Regions from separate parts of the Spirillospora sp. NPDC127506 genome, predicted to be linked through region 1. Evidence: riboswitches for the same ligand, from Rfam matches in the RefSeq annotation. Region 1 holds a riboswitch; each other region holds the start of a gene.

Region 1 (4,997 bases):
GTCCGCCGGGTCGACGCCGGCGAGCGGCGCGACCCGCTGCCGGTCGGTGGAGGCGCGCTCCACGTAGCTGGCGTCCGCGAGCCGGCCCGCGTCCTCGAACGCCCGCCTGACCTTGGTGAACGTCCGCCCCAGCTTGAGGACCGCTGCCGCGTCCGCGTCGCGCAGCCGCTCGGCCAGTTCGTCGCCGGGCAGCGTGCCGGGCAGCACGGTGAGCGTCTCCTCCCCTTCCACGAGCGGGCGTCCCGCCGCCGCCGAGGCCGCGCTCAGCGACGTGACGCCGGGCACCACCTCGGCCGGGTAGTGCGGCGCGAGCCGCTTGTGCAGGTGCATGTAGGAGCCGTAGAAGAACGGGTCGCCCTCGCTGAGCACGACGACGGTGCGTCCCGCGTCGAGATGCTCGGCGAGCCGGCCGGCGCAGTCGGCGTAGAACTCGTCGAGCGCGCCCCGGTAGCCGCCGGGGTGGTCGGTCGCCTCGGTGGTCACCGGGTACAGCAGCGGCTCCTCGATCTGCCCTTCGCGCAGATGGGGCGCCGCGATCGAGCGGGCGATGCTGCGGCCGTGGCGGGCGGAGTGGTAGGCGACCACGTCCGCCGCGCCGATCAGCCGCGCCGCCTTCACCGTGACCAGTTCGGGGTCGCCGGGCCCGACGCCCACGCCGTACAGCCGTCCGGTTGCGGGTCCGGTGCCGGGTCTGGTCATCACTCCGCCTCACTGGCGACGGCGTTGACCGCCGCCGCCGTCATCGCGCTGCCGCCGCGCCGCCCGCGCACGGTCAGGTGTTCCAGGCCACTGGCGGCGAGCGCGTCCTTGGACTCGGCCGCGCCGATGAAGCCGACCGGGATCCCGATGACGGCCGCGGGGCGTCCCGCGCCCTCCGCCACCAGTTCGAGCAGGCGGAACAGTGCGGTCGGCGCGTTGCCGATCGCCACCACCGCGCCGTCCAGCCGGTCGCGCCACAGCTCCAGCGCCGCCGCGCTGCGCGTAGTGCCGAGCCGCTCCGCCAGGTCCGGGACGCCGGGGTTGCCCAGCGTGCACACGACCTCGTTGCCGGCCGGCAGCCGCGCCATCGTGATCCCGGACGCGACCATCCGCGCGTCGCACAGGATCGGTGCGCCGTCCAGCAGCGCCGCCCGTGCCCGTTCCGCGACCTTCGGCGACCACGCCAGGTCGTCCACGAGGTCGGTCATGCCGCAGGCGTGGATCATCCGGACCGCGGCCCGCGCCACGTCGTCCGGCAGACCCGACAAGTCGGCCTCCGCGCGGATGGTCGCGAAGGACCGCCGGTAGATCTCGGCGCCGTCCCGGACGTAGTCGATCACCGCTGTTCCTCCCTCGGTCCCGCCATCTTCAGGACGACTGGGCCGCGGGGCATCCCGCAGCGTCGCTCGCATCCCGCCCAGTGGACGGGAGTCTCTGGGGCGCGCTCCAGGCCGACGACCCAGCGCCGTGCGTCGCCCTGGACGTCGCCGCGCGACTTCGCGCAGCCGGGGCTCCCGGTGCAGGCCGTGACGCCGACCCAGGGCGAGGCGGCGTCGACCGCGAAGCCGGCCTCCGCGAGTTTCGCGGCGCTCACCCTCGCCTCGCCCGGGTCCAGATCGCGCAGGACGACGCTCCGCCGCGGCGTGATCCGCACCTCGCCGGGGTCGCCCGCCGTCTCGCCGAGCGCTCCGACCTGGGCCCCGGACAGCCGCCCCAGCGGCGGGACGATCTCCAGCGCGACCCTCCCGTCCCGCTGCTCGATGAAACCCGCGTACGCGGGTCCCGGCACCGAAACTTTCGGGTCGTCCAGGGGTGTCCCACCCAGTTTCGCGGCGACCAGCCGCACCCCGTCCGGCACCTCCGCCAGTCGCCAGGCGTCCTTCCGGACGTCGAGGAACGCCCCCGCGGCCGCGAGCATCGCCGCGACCGGATCCCCGCCGAGGTCCAGGTCGAGCGGCGTCCCGGCCAGCCGGAGAGCGGCGGGCCCGAACGCGACGTCGGCGTCCAGGGCCGCGATGTCGCCGCTGCCGTCGTCGAACCCGAACAGGAACCGGCCCGGCAGCCCCGCCAGCCGCGGGACGCCGCAGAGCGCCCGGTCGAGCGCCGTGACCAGCGTGTCCGTCGCCAGGACGCCGCGGGGCCCGCGCCCGCCGAGCGGGGACGCGACGATGTTGCGCACCCGCTCGTGCGACGGCGAGGGCAGCAGCCCGGCGCCCGCCAGCCGGTCCGCGAGCCGCGCCGGGTCGCGCACCCCGCGCAGCTGGAGGTTGCCGCGGGAGGTCAGCTCGATCACGTCGCCGCCCAGCTCGCGGGCGGCTGCGCCGAGCACGGCGAGCTGCGCGGATGACACCGCGCCGCCCGGCGTACGGACCCGCGCCAGCGGGCCGTCGGCCGCGTCATGGGTCTGCAGCGCTCCGGGGCAGGCGTCGGCACGTGGCCGTCCCGCCCGCTTGACATTCGACACGAGGAGGATGAAACCACAGTTTCCAGGCGGCCCCGCGCTGCCGTAGTCTCGTGCGTAGACGATGGCAATGGGAGGAAGCCGGTGCGAATCCGGCGCGGTCCCGCCACTGTGACCGGGGAGCGAACCCCGCTCAAGGCCACTGTCCGCCCCTCTCCGAGGGGCGGATGGGAAGGCCGGGGCGAGCACTGATCCGGGAGCCAGGACACTCCTGCCGTCGCGACACCCGCGACCGGGGCGAGGACCCCAGGGGGAGGATCCGCCGTGTCCACCGACACGTCCGGGCAGGGCCGCACGGTCCTGCTGCTGTCCACGTCCGATACAGACCTGCTGAGCGCGCGCGCCTCCGGCGCCAATTACCGCCTCGGCAACCCCGCGCGGCTGGCCGTCGACGACCTCCCGGCGCTGGTGGACGGCACCCACCTCGTCGTCGTCCGGCTGCTCGGCGGGCGCCGCGCCTGGGAGGACGGCCTCGACGCGCTGCTCGCCGGCCCCCGCCCAGTGGTCGTCCTCGGCGGCGAGCAGGCCCCCGACGCCGAGCTGATGGAGCTGTCGAGCCTCCGCGGCGGGGTGAGCGGCGGCGTGTGCGCCGACGCGCACGCCTACCTCGCGCACGGCGGCCCCGCCAACCTGGCCGAACTGCACGCCTTCCTGTCGGACACGGTGCTGCTGACCGGCCGCGGCTTCGAGCCGCCGCGCCCCACCCCGACCTGGGGCCTGCTGGAGCGCGAATCCCGCGCCACGGAAGGGCCGGTCGTCGGCGTCCTGTACTACCGCGCCCACCACATGGCCGGGAACACCGCGTTCGTCGACGCGCTGTGCGCCGCGATCGAGGACGCGGGCGGACGCCCGCTCCCGGTCTTCTGCTCGTCGCTGCGCACAGCGGAGCCCGAACTGCTCGGCACGCTCCGCCAGGCCGACGCGCTGGTGGTGACGGTCCTCGCGGCGGGCGGGGCGCGGCCCGCGACGGCCGGCGCGGGCGGCGACGATGAAGCGTGGGACGTCGGCGCCCTCGCCGACCTGGACGTCCCGATCCTCCAGGGCCTCTGCCTCACCACCGGCCGGGACGCCTGGGCGGACAGCGACGACGGGCTGTCCCCGCTGGACGCCGCGTCGCAGGTCGCGATCCCCGAGTTCGACGGCCGCATCATCACCGTCCCGTTCTCGTTCAAGGAGACCGACGAGGACGGCCTCACCTTCTACGCCGCCGACCCCGAGCGCGCCGCGCGGGTCGCCGGGATCGCCGTACGGCACGGCCGCCTGCGGCACACCCCGCCGCCCGCCCGCCGCCTCGTGGTGATGCTGTCGGCGTACCCGACCAAGCACTCCCGGGTCGGCAACGCCGTCGGCCTGGACACCCCGGCGAGCACCGTCCGGCTGCTGGCCCGGCTCGCCGAAGCGGGCTACGACCTGGGCGAAGGCTTCCCCGGCGTCGCCGAGCAGGACGGCGACGCGCTCATCCACGCGCTCATCGCGGCGGGCGGCCAGGACGAAGACTGGCTCACCGAAGAGCAACTCGCGGGCAACCCCGTCCGCATCTCCGCCGCGTCCTACGAGCGCTGGTACCGCACCCTCCCCGACGACCTGCGCGCGGAGATGGAGCGCCACTGGGGCCCGGCGCCCGGCGAGCTGTTCGTCCAGGACGGCGACCTCGTCCTCGCCGCCCTGCGCGCCGGCAACGTCGTCGTCATGGTGCAGCCGCCGCGCGGCTTCGGGCAGAACCCGATCGCCATCTACCACGACCCCGACCTGCCGCCCAGCCACCACTACCTCGCCGCCTACCGGTGGCTGTCCGACGAATTCGGCGCGCACGCGATCGTGCACGTCGGCAAGCACGGCAACCTGGAGTGGCTGCCCGGCAAGGCGGCGGGGATGTCGGCGTCGTGCGGCACCGACGCCGCCCTCGGCGACGTGCCGCTGATCTACCCGTTCCTCGTCAACGACCCCGGCGAGGGGACGCAGGCCAAGCGCCGCGCCCACGCAGTCCTGGTGGACCACATGGTCCCGCCGATGGCCCGCGCGGAGACCTACGGCGACATCGCCCGCCTCGAACAGCTCCTCGACGAGCACGCCACGATCGCCGCGATGGACCCGGCGAAGCTCCCCGCCATCCGCGCGCAGATCTGGACGCTGATCCAGGCCGCCAAACTCGACCACGACCTCGGCCTCGACGACCGCCCCCACGACACCGAGTTCGACGACTTCCTGCTGCACGTGGACGGCTGGCTGTGCGAGGTGAAGGACGCGCAGATCCGCGACGGCCTGCACGTCCTCGGGCAGGCGCCGACCGGCTCCACACGAGTGGACCTGGTGCTGGCCATGCTCCGCGCCCGGCAGATGTGGTCGGGCCGGGAGACGCTGCCCGGCCTGCGCGAGGCGCTCGGCCTCACCGAGGACGGCACCGCCGGACTCACCGACGTGGACGCCGCCGAGGCCACCGCCCGCGCCCTCGTCCAGGCCATGGAGGACGCGGACTGGGCCGTGGACGCCGTCCCCGAAGTCGCGCAGCGCGTCCCGGCCGAGCGCCGCGCCTTGGTGGCCCCCGTCCTGGAGTTCG
Region 2 (4,997 bases), on a different contig from region 1:
CACGGGTTGGATTCCTCCATGAACGCGCGGTTCTGCTCGTCCAGGACGTAGGCGGCGGTGAGCCGGTCGTACATCCAGTCGGCCATGACGCCGGTGGTGGCGTCGTAGCCGAACAGGTAGTCGACGGTCGCGGCCAGCTCGAACGCGCCCTTGTAGCCGTGCCGGCGCATCGCGGCCAGCCACTGCGGGTTGACGACGCGGGCCCGGAAGATCCGCGCGGTCTCCTCGGAGAGCGTGCGGGTGCGGACGGCGTCCGGGCGGGTGCTGTCCCCGACGTAGGCGGCGGGGGACGTCCCGGTCAGTGCGCGGACGGTGGCGATCATGCCGCCGTGGTACTGGAAGTAGTCGTCGGAGTCGGCGATGTCGTGCTCGCGGGTGTCGACGTTCTTGGCGGCGACCGCGATGCGGCGGTAGGCGTTCTCCATGTCGTCGCGGGCGGGGACGCCGTCGAGGCCGCGGCCGTAGGCGTGGCCGCCCCACACCGCGTACACCTCGGCGAGGTCGGCGTCGTCGCGCCAGTTGCGGCTGTCGATGAGCGGCAGCAGCCCCGCCCCGTACGCGCCGGGCGCGGACCCGAAGACGCGGCGGGCGGCGCGGCCCGCGTCGCCGTGCCGGGCGGTGTCGGCCCGCACGTGGGCGCGGACGTAGTTGTCGGCGTCGGGCTCGTCGAGGGCGGCGACGAGGCGGACGGCGTCGTCCAGCATGGCGACGACGTGCGGGAACGCGTCGCGGAAGAACCCGCTGATGCGGACGGTCACGTCGATGCGCGGCCGGCCGAGTTCGGCGGGCGGGATCGGCTCCAGGCCGGTGACGCGGCGCGACGCCTCGTCCCATTCCGGGCGGACGCCGAGCAGCGCCAGCACCTCCGCGACGTCGTCGCCGGCGGTGCGCATCGCGCTGGTCCCCCACACCGACAGGCCCACCGAGCGCGGCCATTCGCCGCCGTGGTCGGCGCGGTAGCGGTCGAGGAGCGAGGCGGCCATCGCCTGCCCGGTCTCCCAGGCGAGGCGGCTCGGGACGGCGCGCGGGTCCACCGAGTAGAAGTTCCGGCCGGTCGGCAGGACGTTGACGAGGCCGCGCAGCGGCGAGCCGCTCGGCCCGGCCGGGACGTAGCCGCCGTCGAGGGCGTGCAGGACGTGGTCGATCTCGTCGGACGTCCGGGCCAGGCGCGGGACGACCTCGGCGGCGGCGAACTCCAGGACCCGGGCCACGAGGCCGCGGCGCTCGGCGGGGACCCGCCGGGCGGCAACGGCGGCCGCGTCCGCGGCCCAGCCCGCGTCCTCCATGGCCTGGACGAGGTCGCGGGCGGCGGCCTCGGCCGCGTCGACGGCGGCGAGGCCGGCGGAGCCGTCCTCGGACAGGCCGAGCGCCTCGCGCAGGCCGGGCAGCGTCTCGCGCCCCGACCACATCTGCCGGGCGCGGAGCATGGCCAGCACCAGGTCGACGCGGGTCCGGCCCTCCGGCGCCTCGCCGAGCACGTGCAGGCCGTCGCGGATCTGCGCGTCCTTCACCTCGCACAGCCAGCCGTCCACGTGCAGGAGGAAGTCGTCGAACTCGCTGTCGTGCGGGCGGTCGTCCAGGCCGAGGTCGTGGTCGAGCCTGGCGGCCTGGATCAGCGTCCAGATCTGCGCGCGGATCGCCGGCAGCTTCGCCGGGTCCATCGCGGCGATGGCGGCGTGTTCGTCCAGGAGCTGTTCGAGGCGGGCGATGTCGCCGTAGGTCTCGGCGCGGGCCATCGGCGGGACCATGTGGTCGACGAGGACGGCGTGCGCGCGCCGCTTCGCCTGCGTCCCCTCCCCCGGGTCGTTGACGAGGAACGGGTAGATCAGCGGGACGTCGCCGAGCGCGGCGTCGGCGCCGCACGACGCCGACATGCCCGCCGCCTTGCCGGGCAGCCACTCCAGGTTGCCGTGCTTGCCGACGTGCACGATCGCGTGCGCGCCGAACTCGTCCGACAGCCACCGGTAGGCGGCCAGGTAGTGGTGGCTGGGCGGCAGGTCGGGGTCGTGGTAGATCGCGATGGGGTTCTGCCCGAAGCCGCGCGGCGGCTGCACCATCACGACGACGTTCCCGGCGCGGAGGGCGGCGAGGACGATGTCGCCGTCCTGCACGAACAGCTGCCCTGGCGGCGGGCCCCAGTGCAGCTCCATCTCCCCGCGCAGCTCCTCGGGGAGCGTGCGGTACCAGCGCTCGTAGGACGCGGCGGAGATGCGGACCGGGTTGCCCGCGAGCTGCTCCTCGGTGAGCCAGTCCTCGTCCTGGCCGCCGGCCGCGATGAGGGCGTGCACGAGCGCGTCGCCGTCCTGCTCGCGGACGCCGGGGAAGCCCTCGCCGAGGTCGTAGCCGTCCTGTTCGAGGCGGCGCAGCAGCCGGACGGTGCTCAGCGGGGTGTCGAGCCCGACGGCGTTGCCGACGCGGGAGTGCTTGGTCGGGTACGCCGACAGCATCACCACGACGCGGCGCCGGGCGGGGGGCGTGTGCCGGAGCCGGCCGTGCCGCACGGCGATCCCGGCGACCCGCGCCGCCCGCTCCGGGTCGGCCCGGTAGACGGTGAGGCCGTCCTCGTCGACCTCCTTGAACGAGAACGGGACGGTGATGACGCGGCCGTCGAACTCGGGGATCGCGACCTGCGACGCGGCGTCCAGCGGGGACAGGCCGTCGTCGCTCGCCTCCCAGTCGGCGCGGCTCGTCGTCAGGCAGAGGCCCTGCAGGATCGGGACGTCCAGCGCGGCGAGCGCCCCCACGTCCCACGCCTCGTCGTCGCCGCCCGCCCCGGCCGCCGCGGGGCGCGAACCGCCCGCCGCGAGCACGGTCACGACCAGCGCGTCGGCCCGCCCGAGCGTGTCGAGCAGCGCGGGTTCGGCGGTGCGGAGCGAGGAGCAGAAGACGGGCATCGCGCGGCCGCCGGCGTCCTCGACGGCCGCGCACAGCGCCTCGACGAACGCGGTGTTCCCGGCCATGTGGTGGGCGCGGTAGTACAGCACGGCGATGAGCGGGCCCTCGGCGGTGCGGGGCTCGCGTTCGAGCAGCCCCCACGCCGGGGCCGGCGCCGGCGGCGCGAACCCGCGCCCGGTCAGCAGCACGGTGTCGGACAGGAACGCGTGCAGCTCGGCGAGGTTGCCCGGCCCGCCGTGCGCGAGGTAGGCGTGGGCCTCCGCGCAGACGCCGCCGCTGACCGTGGACAGCTCCATCAGCTCGGCGTCGGGGGCCTGCTCGCCGCCGAGGACGACGACGGGGCGGGGCCCCGCGAGCAGCGCGTCGAGGCCGTCCTCCCAGGCGCGGCGCCCGCCGAGCAGCCGGACGACGACGAGGGCGGCGCCGTCGAGCAGCGCGGGCAGGTCGTCCACGGCGAGCCGCGCCGGGTTGCCGAGCCGGTAGGCGGCGCCGGACGCTCGCGCGCTCAGCAGATCGGTGTCGGACGTCGACAGCAGCAGCACGGTGTCGGCGGACACGGCCGTTCCTCCCCCTGGGGTCCTCGCCCCGGTCGCGGGTGTCGCGACGGCAGGAGTGTCCTGGCTCCCGGATCGACGCTCGCCCCGGCCTTCCCGTCCGTGCGGACAGTGGCCTCCAGCGGGGTTCGCTCCCCGGTCACAGTGGCGGGACCGCGCCGGATTCGCACCGGCTTCCTCCCATTGCCATCGCCTGGGGAGAACAGTACGGCAGCGCGGCCCGCCCGCAAAGTGCGGTTAACATCCTCCCCGTGCCGAATGTCAGAGCCCGCGCCGACGCGTGCCCCGGCGCGCTGCGCACCCACGACGCCGCCGACGGGCCGCTGGCGCGCGTCCGCGTCCCGGGCGGCGCGGTGACGTCCGCGCAGCTCCGGGTGCTCGGCGCCGCGGCCCGGGAGCTGGGCGGCGACGTGATCGAACTGACGTCGCGGGGCAACCTGCAGCTGCGCGGCGTCCGCGATCCGGGGCGGCTCGCGGGACGCCTGGAGGCGGCGGGCCTGCTGCCTTCGCCGTCCCACGAACGGGTCCGCAACATCGTGGCCTCCCCGTTAGGGGGACGTGGCGTCCACGGCACCCTGGCGACGGACCCGCTGGTCACCGCGCTGGATCTGGCGCTGTGCGCGAACGCCCGGCTCGCCGGGCTTCCCGGCCGCTTCCTGTTCGCCTTGGACGACGGCACGGGCGACGTCGCGGCCCTCGGCGCCGACCTGACCTGCACCCCGGCCGGCCTCCGCCTCGCCGACTCGCCATTGCTGTTCGGCGTACCGGCCGGCGATCGGCCGTCCATGGACGGTGCGGGTGCGGGCGTGAGTGCCGGTGTGAGTGCCGGTGCGATCGATTTGCTGGTGGCGGCCGCGGAGGCGTTCCTCGACGTCCGCGGTGACGCGTGGCGGTTGGCGGAGGTGCCGGACGGGCCGCGGCTCGTCGCGGAACGGCTCACGGAACGGTTCGGGGCGGAACTCGGCGAAATCCGCGAACTTCCCGAGCCGCGCCGCCCGTATGCGGGGGCCATCCCGCAGCGCGGCGGGCTCACCGCGCTTGAGGCCGTGCCTCCGCTCGGGCGGATGTCCGGTGCGCAGGCCGGGGCACTCGCGGAGGCGGCGGACGACGTGCGGGTCACCCCCTGGCGGAGCGTCGTGGTGCGGGACCTCGGCTCGGATTCGGTGGGCCGGGTCGCGGAGGAACTCGGGGCGGCGGGGTTCGCGGTCGATGCGGCGTCGCCCTGGGTCGGGGTGTCGGCGTGCACCGGGAGCCCCGGATGCGCGAAGTCGCGCGGTGACGTGCAGGGCGAGGCGCGGCGGTGGGTCGGCGGGCTGGAGCGCGCCCCCGCGACCCCCGTGCACTGGGCGGGCTGCGAGCGCAAGTGCGGGACGCCGCGCGGCCCGGTCGTGCTGAAGACGGTGGGGGCGGAGACGGTGGGGGCGGAGACGGCGGAGGGGCAGCGGTGATCGACTACGTCCGGGACGGCGCCGAGATCTACCGGCGGTCGTTCGCGGCGATCCGCGCGGAGGCCGACCTGTCGGGCCTGCCGGACGACGTGGCGCGGGT
Region 3 (4,997 bases), on a different contig from region 1:
CGGGCGACCCGGACACCGAGCACACGACGATCGCGCTCCTGCTGCCGCGCTACCTGGTGGTGGCGGTGGCCGGAGAGCAGCGGGGCGTCCACGTCCTGTCGATCAGGCTGGAGGACGTGAGCATCGGCTCGCCGCTCGCCGGGGGCCTCGACACGGGAGTCAGCGCGACCGGACGCTGGTCCGGAAGCCCGGAACCCTCCTCATTCCACATCGGCCTCGGCGACGACGCCGACGGCAAGGCGTTCCTCGCCGCCCTGCGCGAGGCCGTCACCGAGGCGAAAACCGCTTGAAAAGACCGCGGCCCGGCCCCGTGTGCGAGGGCCGAGCCGCGGTGCGGAAAAGGTCAGCAGTACTTCGAAGAGCCCTTCTTCCCCCGGGAGCACTTGTCGGCGAGCCGGTTGGAATGGAATCCCTATTTGTACCGGTATCCCGCGCCGGTCGGGAGGTCCTGGCCAGCTCTGGGTCTGCTGTCAACCGGGCCCGGCGCCGGCGCGTCCTACTTTTCGCGTTTCTGCAGGTCGTCCGGGAAAACACGGACTTCTTCGGGGTCCCGGCCGACCGCGTGCCGCCCGCCGTCCACGGGCAGGACGGCGCCGTTCACGAAACTCGCCTCGTCCGAGAGCAGGTACGCGACGGCCGCGGCCACCTCGGCCGGACGACCGACCCGGCCCAGGGGATGGAGCAACCGCATCTCCTCCTCGATTCGCGCCCTCTCCTCCGGCGCCTGGTTTTCCAGGAACGCCTCATAGCGACCGGTCGTGATCGAGCCCAGGGCCACGACGTTCGTGCGGACGCCATGCGGCCCGTAATCGACGGCCATGGCCCGGCTGAGCCCCTCAATGGCCGCCTTCGCCGTCGCATAAGGCAGCGATCCCCGCACCGGGCGCTGCGCCTGATGGGACGAGACATTCACAATGGCGCCGCCCGTCCCGGCCTCCAGGAAACGGCGGACGGCGGTCACGCACCCCACCACCGCCGGGTTGAAGTTGAGCGCGACCAGATCCAGGATCTCGCCCGCCGAGGGTGAAGGCACATCACGGAAAACGGCGGCGTTGTTCACCCACCCGGTCAGCGTCCCGGCCTCCTGCGCCAGATCGGCCGCGCGCTCGGCGACGTCCTCCTCCGCCGCACTTCCCACGACCGGGATCACCGGGCCGTCCGCCCATTCCAGAGCCGCCGGATCGAGTTCGACCACGACGACCTTGCCGCCGTCCGCGACCAGCCGCTCGACGATGCCGCGCCCGACACCGCGTCCACCGCCCGTGACCACATAACTCCGCCGCACAGGGACCTCCTCGAATTCCGGAACGCCCCCATGATCACCCTGCCCGACGGCGCCCGTTCACGGCCGGGTGGGCGGCACTAGCCGACCTTCCATTCGGCGGCGGAGCCGAAGCCGGACGACGCGGCGAAGCGGATGCGTTCGATCGTCGCCTTCTTGCCGACTTCGAACGTCACGCAGCCGCGCTGGGTCTCTCCCTTGGTCAGCCGGTCGTCTGTACCATGCGCGGCCGCCCACTCCGCGGGGGCGGGCGGTGGGAGGTGGGTAGGGTGTGTGGTGCGGATGGTTCGCTCGATTTGAGTGTCGTAAGAGGGAACCCGGTGCGAGTCCGGGACTGCCCCGCAGCGGTGAGCGGGAACGACCGCCGTCATATGCACTGGGCCCGCGCGGCCTGGGAAGCGACGGCCAGTAGGACGCCTCGAAGAGGCGGTGCCCGCGAGTCCGAAGACCTGCCTCCGCCCGCGCACCGGCCGGTGCGCGGTGGTCTGCGGCCTCGCGGGAAGGCCCGGCGGCGGCCCGTCGTCGCGCCGTTCCCGGGGTCGCCCGTGGCACAGCGAGGGAAGCCGCCATGAACACGACGATCCTCGGATACCCCCGAATCGGGGCGGACCGGGAGCTGAAGGTCGCCACCGAGAACTACTGGGCGGGACGGGCGGGCGCCGACGACCTCGGCAGGACCGGCGCCGAGCTGCGCGCCGAGGTGTGGACGGGCCTGCGCGACGCCGGCGTCGACGCGATCCCGTCCAACACCTTCTCGTTCTACGACCAGATGCTCGACGCCAGCGTGCTGGTCGACGCCGTCCCCGAGCGGTACCGGCACCTGGACGGGTTCGACCGGTACTTCGCCATGGCCCGCGGCGTCCAGGACGTCCCGCCGCTCGAAATGACCAAGTGGTTCGACACGAACTACCACTACATCGTCCCCGAGCTGGGGCCGGACACGCGGTTCCGGCTGGCGGACGGCGCAGCCGCCAAGCCGCTCGCCGAGTACCGGGAGGCGAAAGCGCTCGGCATCGAGACGCGGCCCGTGCTCATCGGGCCGCTCACCTATCTGCTGCTGGCGAAGCCGTCGGCGCCGGGATTCCGGACGCTGGAGCTGCTCGACGGGCTCGTGGACGTGTACGCCGAGATCCTGGAGCGGCTGGCGGGGTCGGGCGCGCAGTGGGTGCAGCTGGACGAGCCCGCGCTCGTCGAAGACCGCGGCGAGGAGGAGATCCGCGCGCTGGCGCGGGCCTATGCGCGGCTCGGGCAGCTGAGCTGCCGGCCGCATCTGATGGTCGCCACCTACTTCGGCGCCATCGAGGCGGACGCGTTGCGCGTGCTGGCCGGGAGCCGCGTGGAGGCCGTCGCGCTCGATTTCGTCGCCGGGCCGGGCAACGTGGACGTGCTCGCATCGGTGGGCGGGCTACCGCGCAAGACGCTCGTGGCGGGCGTTGTCGACGGGCGGAACGTCTGGCGCACCGACGTACGGAAGGCGCTGTCCACGTGCGCGTCCGTGCTGGGGCTCGTCGATCAGATCGTGGTCGGGACGTCCTGCTCGCTGATGCACGTACCGCTCGACCTCGACCGGGAGACCGCGCTCGACCCGCGGGTCCGCGGGCGGCTCGCGTTCGCGCGGCAGAAGGTCGACGAGGTCGTCGCGATCGGGCGGGCCCTGCGGGAGGACGCCCCCGTCCAGGAGGCCGCGCCGCTCCCGGAGGCCGGTGTCGACCGGGCGGTCCGCGAGCGGCTCGGGTCGGTGGGCGAGACGCGGCGCAGCGGGCACGCCGTCCGGTACGCCGCGCAGCGGGAGGCGCTCGGCCTGCCCGATCTCGCGACCACCACGATCGGCTCGTTCCCGCAGACCGCCGAGATCCGCCGGATCCGCGCCGACCGCCGCGCCGGGCGCATCGGCGAGGACGAGTACGTCGCCGCGATGAAGCGGGAGATCGCCCGCGTCATCGCGCTCCAGGAGGACCTCGGCCTGGACGTCCTCGTGCACGGCGAGCCCGAGCGCAACGACATGGTGCAGTACTTCGCCGAGCAGCTCGACGGGTACGCGGCGACCGAGCACGGGTGGGTGCAGTCGTACGGGTCGCGCTACGTGCGGCCGCCGATCCTGCACAGCGACGTCTCGCGGCCCCGCCCGATGACCGTCGAGTGGGCCGCGTACGCGCAGTCGCTGACGGGCAAGCCGGTCAAGGGGATGCTGACCGGGCCGGTGACGATGCTCGCCTGGTCGTTCGTCCGCGACGACCAGCCGCTCGCCGAGACCGCCCTGCAGGTCGCCCTCGCGATCCGGGACGAGATCGCCGACCTGGAGGCGGCCGGGATCCGCGTCATCCAGGTGGACGAGCCCGCGCTGCGCGAGCTGCTGCCGCTGAAGCGGAAGGACCGCGCCGCCTACCTCGACTGGGCGGTCGGCGCGTTCCGGCTGGCCACGTCCGGCGTCCAGGACACCACCCAGATCCACACGCACATGTGCTACTCGGAGTTCGGCGAGATCATCGGCGCGATCGGGGCGCTGGACGCCGACGTCACCAGCGTGGAGGCGGCCCGCTCGCGCATGGAGCTGGTCGGCGACCTGCGCGCCGCCGGGTACGAGAACGGCATCGGGCCCGGCGTGTACGACATCCACTCGCCGCGCGTCCCGTCCGCCGAGGAGATCGAGGAGAACCTGCGCCGCGCGCTGCGGGCCGTCGAGCCGGGGCGGCTGTGGGTCAACCCCGACTGCGGCCTGAAGACCCGCGCCTACCCGGAGACGGAGGCGTCGCTGCGCAACCTGGTCGCGGCGGCCCGCCGGGTGCGGGCCGGGCTGGCCGGCTGATCCCCCCCCCGCCGCCGCATGGCCCGCCCCCACCCCGGGCCATGCGGCGGCCGACCGGCGGCCTCAGTCGTGCATGCACTCCCAGATCCGGACGAGCTGCTCGCACACCTCGGTGATGTCCTCGATCGGAAGCTTGCCGGACTCCCCGGACGCGGCGCACCAGCGGAACGTCGCCGACTCGCACCAGACGGTCAGGTCACCGCGCCCGGACAGGAGGGAGATGCCGAGTTCGTCCCGCAGTGAGAGCTCGTCGATGCCGCGCTGGAGGAGCAGCGCGTGCAGGTCCTTGGCGGCGTGCGGCTCGTCCATCCGGACGGTGCGCCGGTGGCGGCGGGCGGTGCGCGGCAAGGGCAGCGCGAACCAGGTCGCCTTCCCCCGGACGGCCGGCGTCCGGAGCCGGGAGCGGGACGGGTGGTGCCCCCACCGCCCCTGGGTCAGCAGGTCGATGATCTCCAGGCCGCGGCCGTGTTCGAGCATCGGCCCGGCGGGCGCCTGGGGACGCCAGGAGCGCAGCGTGTCGAACGCCTTGACGACGAGCTCGTCCCGGCCCCGCCCGTCCGTCCGCTGGTAGACCCACAGCTCGGCGCCGGACTGCCCGTCGCCGGGCGTGGCGTGCTGTAAGACGTTCGTGGCCAGCTCGCTGACCATGAGGATGACGTCGTCGACGTCCTGGACGCAGAGCCCGAGCGCGGGGAGAAGGCCGGTGACGTGCGCGCGGGCGACCCTGGCGATGGAGTCGTCCGCGGGCAGCGGCAGGGCGGCGCAGCCGCCGTTCTCCAGCCTCCACGGAATCCCGCACGTCGCTGCGGCCTTCGTCATGACGCCACCTCGGTGGTTACGGAGACATTCGCGATTCAGGCATTCGCGGCTTGAACCTCAACGGTTCGCGACTCGCTATGTGTGAATCAC
Region 4 (4,997 bases), on a different contig from region 1:
TCGGGGGAGCGGTGCTCCAGCAGCAGGTCGCGCGCCGCCGGGAGCTGGTGCCTGCGGCGGCTGGATGACGGGTTGTACAGGGCCAGCACCAGGTCGGCCTCGGCCGCGGCGGTGAGCCGCCGGGCGATCACGTCCCACGGCTTGAGCAGGTCCGACAGCGACAGGACGCAGAAGTCGTGGCCGAGCGGCGCACCGACCCGGCTCGCCACGGCCTGCGCGGCGGTCAGCCCGGGGACGATCCGTACCGGCACGTCGGCGAACTCGTCCTCGGCCGCGACCTCCAGCACCGCCGCCGCCATGGCGAACACGCCGGGATCGCCGGAGGAGACGACGGTGACGCGTGCGCCGTCCCGCGCGAGCAGCAGTGCGTGCCGGGCCCGGTCCGCCTCCACCCGGTTGCCCGACGCGTGCCGCCGCTGCCGCGCGTTCGCCGGGACTCGGTCGAGGTACGGACCGTAGCCGACGAGGTCGGTGGCCGACGCCAGGACGTCCTGCGCCTCCGGGGTGAGCCAGGGGCGCCCGGCCGGGCCGAGCCCGACGACGGTGACGCCGCCGGATCGCTCCGGTCTGGTCGGCGGCGGGGCCTCGAACGACCTGTCCGCCGGGCTGGTCAGCAGGGCGAGGGACATGTACGGGACCTCCGCCGGGTCGACCTCGGCGAGCGGCGCGACCCGCTGCCGGTCGGTGGCGGCCCGTTCCACATACCGTGCGTCGCCGAGCCGTCCCGCGTCCTCGAAGGCCTGCCTGACCTTGCCGAACGTCCGGCCGAGCTTGAGGACGGCCGCTGCGTCCGCGCCGCGCAGCCGCTCGGCCAGTTCGTCGCCGGGCAGCGTGCCGGTCAGCACGGTGAGCGTCTCCTCGCCTTCCACCAGCGGACGCCCCGCCGCCGCCGACGCCGCGCTCAGCGACGTGACGCCGGGGACCACCTCGGCCGGGTAGTGGGGTGCGAGCCGCTTGTGCAGGTGCATATAGGAGCCGTAGAAGAGCGGGTCGCCCTCGCTGAGCACGACGACATCACGGCCGGCGTCCAGGTGTTCGGCGAGGCGGGCGGCGCAGTCGGCGTAGAACTCGTCGAGCGCGCCCCGGTAGCCGCCCGGATGATCGGTCGTCTCGGTGGTCACCGGGTACACCAGCGGCTCTTCGATCTGGCCGTCGCGCAGATGGGGCGCGGCGATGGAGCGGGCGATGCTGCGGCCGTGGCGGGCGGAGTGGTAGGCGACCACGTCCGCCGCGCCGATCAGCCGCGCCGCCTTGACGGTCACGAGTTCGGGGTCGCCGGGCCCGACGCCCACGCCGTACAGCCGTCCGGTCATCATTCCGCCTCACTGGCGATGGCGTTGACCGCCGCCGCCGTCATCGCGCTGCCGCCGCGCCGGCCGCGCACCGTCAGGTGGTCGAGGCCGCTCGCGGCGAGCGCGTCCTTGGACTCGGCCGCGCCGATGAACCCGACCGGGATCCCGATGACGGCCGCCGGACGTCCTGCGCCCTCTTCGGTCAGTTCGAGCAGCCGGAACAGCGCGGTCGGCGCGTTGCCGATCGCCACCACCGCGCCGTCCAGCCGGTCGCGCCACAGCTCCAGCGCCGCCGCGCTCCGCGTGGTGCCGAGCCGCGCCGCGAGTTCGCGCATGCCCGGCTCGCCCAGGGTGCACACGACCGGGTTGGCGGCGGGCAGCCGCGCCCGCGTGATCCCGGACGCGACCATCCGCGCGTCGCACAGGATCGGCGCCCCGTCCAGCAGTGCGGCCCGCGCCCGCCGCACGACCTCCGGCGACCACGCCAGGTCGTCCACGAGGTCGGTCATCCCGCAGGCGTGGATCATCCGGACGGCGGCCCGCGCGACGTCGTCCGGCAGGCCGGACAGGTCGGCCTCGGCGCGGATGGTCGCGAAGGACCGCCGGTAGATCTCGGCGCCGTCCCGGACGTAGTCGATCACTGCTGCCCTTCCATCGGTCCCGCCATCTTCAGGACGACCGGGCCGCGGGGCATCCCGCAGCGTCGCTCGCATCCCGCCCAGTGGACGGGAGTCTCTGGGGCGATGTCCAGGCCGCCGACCCAGCGCCGCGCCTCGCCCTGGACGTCGCCGCGCGACTTCGCGCAGCCGGGGCTTCCCGTGCAGGCCGTCACACCGACCCACGGCGACGCGGCATCGGTCACCAGGCCCGCCGCCTCAAGCTTCGCGGCGACCGCCCGCGCCTCGGCAAGGTCGCGTAGCACGACACTTCGCCACGGCGTCACCCGGACCTCCGTAGCGGTATCGGCGAGCGCCTCGGCCTGCGCTCCGGACAACCGTCCGAGCGGAGGCACGGCCTCAAGCGAAACCAGCCCGTCACGCTGCTCGATGAACCCGGCGTACGGGGACGAGGGGGCCGAAGGCGCCGAACTCTCTCGGAGTGTCCCGCCCAGTCGCTCGGCAACGAGCCGTATGCCGTCCGGCACCTCGGCGAGCCGCCACGCGTCCTCCCGGACGTCGAGGAAAGCCTCCGCCGCCGCGAGCATAGCCCCGACCGGATCATCACCGGACGCCAGGTCGAGCAGCGTCCCGGTCAGCCGGAGACCGTCCGGGCCGAACGTGACGTCGGCGTCCAGGCCGGTGATGTCGCCGGTGCCGTCGTCTAACGCGAACAGGAACCGGCCCGGCAGCCCGGCCAGCCGCGGCGTGCCGCACAGGGCCCGGTCGAGCGTCGTGACCAGCGGATCCGTGGCGAGGGCGCCGCGCGGCCCGCGCCCGCCGAGCGGGGAGGCGACGACGTTGCGCACCCGCTCATGGGACGGCGAGGGCAGCAGCCCGGTGTCCGCCAGCCGCTCCGCGAGCACCGCCGGGTCCCGGACGCCGCGCAGCTGGAGGTTGCCGCGGGAGGTCAGCTCGATCACATCGCGGCCCAGCTCTCGGGCGGCGGCGCCAAGCATGCCGAGCTGCGCGGCGGAGACCGCGCCGCCCGGCGTGCGGACCCGGGCCAGCGGGCCGTCGGCGGCTTCGTGGGTCTGCAGTGCTCCGGGGCAGGCGTCGGCGCGTCCCGCCCGGTTGACGCTCGGCACGTTGACATTCGGCACGGGGAGGATGTTAACCACAGTTTGCAGGCGGCCCTCGCTGCCGTACTCTTCTCACCAGGCGATGGCAATGGGAGGAAGCCGGTGCGAATCCGGCGCGGTCCCGCCACTGTGACCGGGGAGCGAACCCCGCTTGAGGCCACTGTCCGACGCGGACGGGAAGGCCGGGGCGAGCGCTGATCCGGGAGTCAGGAGACTCCTGCCGTCGCGACACCCGCTACCGGGGCGAGGACCCCAGGGGGAGGTTCAGCCGTGTCCGCTGGCACGCATGCGCAGGAGCGCGCCGTCCTGCTGCTGTCGACGTCCGACACCGATCTGCTGAGCGCCCGCGCGTCCGGCGCCGTCTACCGGCTCGGCAACCCCGCGCGGCTGGCCGTGGACGACCTGCCCGCGCTGCTGGATGGCACCGATCTGGTCGTCGTCCGGCTGCTGGGCGGGCGCCGCGCCTGGGAGGACGGGCTCGACGCGCTGCTCGCGGGGCCCCGGCCCGTGGTGGTCCTCGGCGGCGAGCAGGCCCCCGACGCCGAGCTGATGGAACTGTCGACGGTGAGCGGCGGCGTGTGCGCCGACGCGCACGCCTACCTCGCGCACGGCGGGCCCGGCAACCTGGCCGAGCTGCACGCCTTCCTGTCGGACACGGTGCTGCTGACCGGCCGCGGCTTCGCGCCCCCGCGCCCCACCCCGACCTGGGGCCGGCTGGAGCGCGGCTCCCGCGCCGTGGACGGGCCCGTCGTCGGCGTCCTCTACTACCGCGCCCACCACATGGCCGGGAACACCGCGTTCGTCGAAGCGCTGTGCGCCGCCATCGAGGACGCGGGCGGACGACCGCTCCCGGTGTTCTGCTCGTCGCTGCGCACCGCCGAGCCGGCGCTGCTCGATACGCTCGGCGAGGCCGACGCGCTGGTGGTGACCGTCCTCGCGGCGGGCGGGTCGCGGCCCGCGACGGCCGGCGCGGGCGGCGACGACGAGGCGTGGGACGTCGGCGCCCTCGCCGCGCTGGACGTCCCGGTCCTGCAGGGCCTGTGCCTCACCACCGGCCGGGCCGACTGGGAGCGCAGCGACGATGGGCTGTCCCCGCTGGACGCCGCGTCGCAGGTCGCGATCCCCGAGTTCGACGGGCGCATCATCACCGTTCCGTTCTCGTTCAAGGAGACCGGCGAGGACGGCCTCACGGTCTACGCCGCCGACCCCGAGCGGGCCGCGCGGGTGGCCGGGATCGCCGTCCGGCACGGCCGCCTGCGGCATACCCCGGCCGTGGAGCGCCGCGTTGTGGTGATGCTGTCGGCGTATCCGACCAAGCACTCCCGGGTCGGCAACGCCGTCGGCCTGGACACCCCGGCGAGCACCGTCCGGCTCCTGGCCCGGCTCGCGCAGGCGGGCCACGACCTGGGCGAAGGCTTCCCCGGCGTCGACGGCCAGGACGGCGACGCGCTCATCCACGCGCTCATCGCGGCGGGCGGGCAGGACGAGGACTGGCTCACCGAAGAGCAGCTCGCGGGCAATCCCGTCCGCATCTCCGCCGCGTCCTACGAGCGCTGGTACCGTACCCTCCCCGGTGATCTGCGGGTGGAGATGGAGCGGCACTGGGGTCCGCCGCCCGGGGAGCTGTTCGTCCAGGACGGCGACATCGTCCTCGCCGCGCTCCGCGCCGGGAACGTCGTGGTGATGGTGCAGCCGCCGCGCGGCTTCGGGCAGAACCCCATCGCGATCTACCACGACCCCGACCTGCCGCCCAGCCACCACTACCTGGCCGCCTACCGGTGGCTGTCGGACGAGTTCGGCGCGCACGCGATCGTGCACGTCGGCAAGCACGGCAACCTCGAATGGCTGCCCGGCAAGGCGGCGGGCATGTCCGCCTCGTGCGGCACGGACGCGGCGCTCGGGGACGTCCCGCTGATCTACCCGTTCCTGGTCAACGACCCCGGCGAGGGCACGCAGGCCAAGCGCCG

Evidence for each region. Region 1 has a riboswitch for cobalamin ahead of cobN (cobaltochelatase subunit CobN). Riboswitches for the same ligand answer to the same signal wherever they lie in the genome.
Region 2: it holds a riboswitch for cobalamin, as region 1 does, so the genes downstream of both, cobN (cobaltochelatase subunit CobN) here and cobN (cobaltochelatase subunit CobN) in region 1, are expected to answer to the same signal.
Region 3: it holds a riboswitch for cobalamin, as region 1 does, so the genes downstream of both, metE (5-methyltetrahydropteroyltriglutamate--homocysteine S-methyltransferase) here and cobN (cobaltochelatase subunit CobN) in region 1, are expected to answer to the same signal.
Region 4: it holds a riboswitch for cobalamin, as region 1 does, so the genes downstream of both, cobN (cobaltochelatase subunit CobN) here and cobN (cobaltochelatase subunit CobN) in region 1, are expected to answer to the same signal.

Annotation. Positions count from the first base shown of each region.
Region 1 covers NZ_JBEORG010000043.1:13,101-18,097, reverse strand. Annotated here, with positions in the region: gene ABTW95_RS29895 (precorrin-2 C(20)-methyltransferase) at 1-699, opposite strand, end outside; gene ABTW95_RS29890 (precorrin-8X methylmutase) at 699-1,319, opposite strand; gene ABTW95_RS29885 (ferredoxin-like domain-containing protein) at 1,316-2,443, opposite strand; cobalamin riboswitch at 2,516-2,650, shown strand; gene cobN (cobaltochelatase subunit CobN) at 2,705-4,997, shown strand, end outside.
Region 2 covers NZ_JBEORG010000047.1:32,704-37,700, reverse strand. Annotated here, with positions in the region: gene cobN (cobaltochelatase subunit CobN) at 1-3,452, opposite strand, end outside; cobalamin riboswitch at 3,507-3,628, opposite strand; gene ABTW95_RS30710 (ferredoxin-like domain-containing protein) at 3,701-4,897, shown strand; gene ABTW95_RS30705 (precorrin-8X methylmutase) at 4,894-4,997, shown strand, end outside.
Region 3 covers NZ_JBEORG010000002.1:305,534-310,530, reverse strand. Annotated here, with positions in the region: gene ABTW95_RS04110 (hypothetical protein) at 1-290, shown strand, start outside; gene ABTW95_RS04105 (SDR family NAD(P)-dependent oxidoreductase) at 497-1,285, opposite strand; cobalamin riboswitch at 1,548-1,753, shown strand; gene metE (5-methyltetrahydropteroyltriglutamate--homocysteine S-methyltransferase) at 1,851-4,088, shown strand; gene ABTW95_RS04095 (ATP-binding protein) at 4,152-4,907, opposite strand.
Region 4 covers NZ_JBEORG010000064.1:10,800-15,796, reverse strand. Annotated here, with positions in the region: gene ABTW95_RS33720 (precorrin-2 C(20)-methyltransferase) at 1-1,313, opposite strand, end outside; gene ABTW95_RS33715 (precorrin-8X methylmutase) at 1,313-1,933, opposite strand; gene ABTW95_RS33710 (ferredoxin-like domain-containing protein) at 1,930-3,051, opposite strand; cobalamin riboswitch at 3,063-3,269, shown strand; gene cobN (cobaltochelatase subunit CobN) at 3,301-4,997, shown strand, end outside.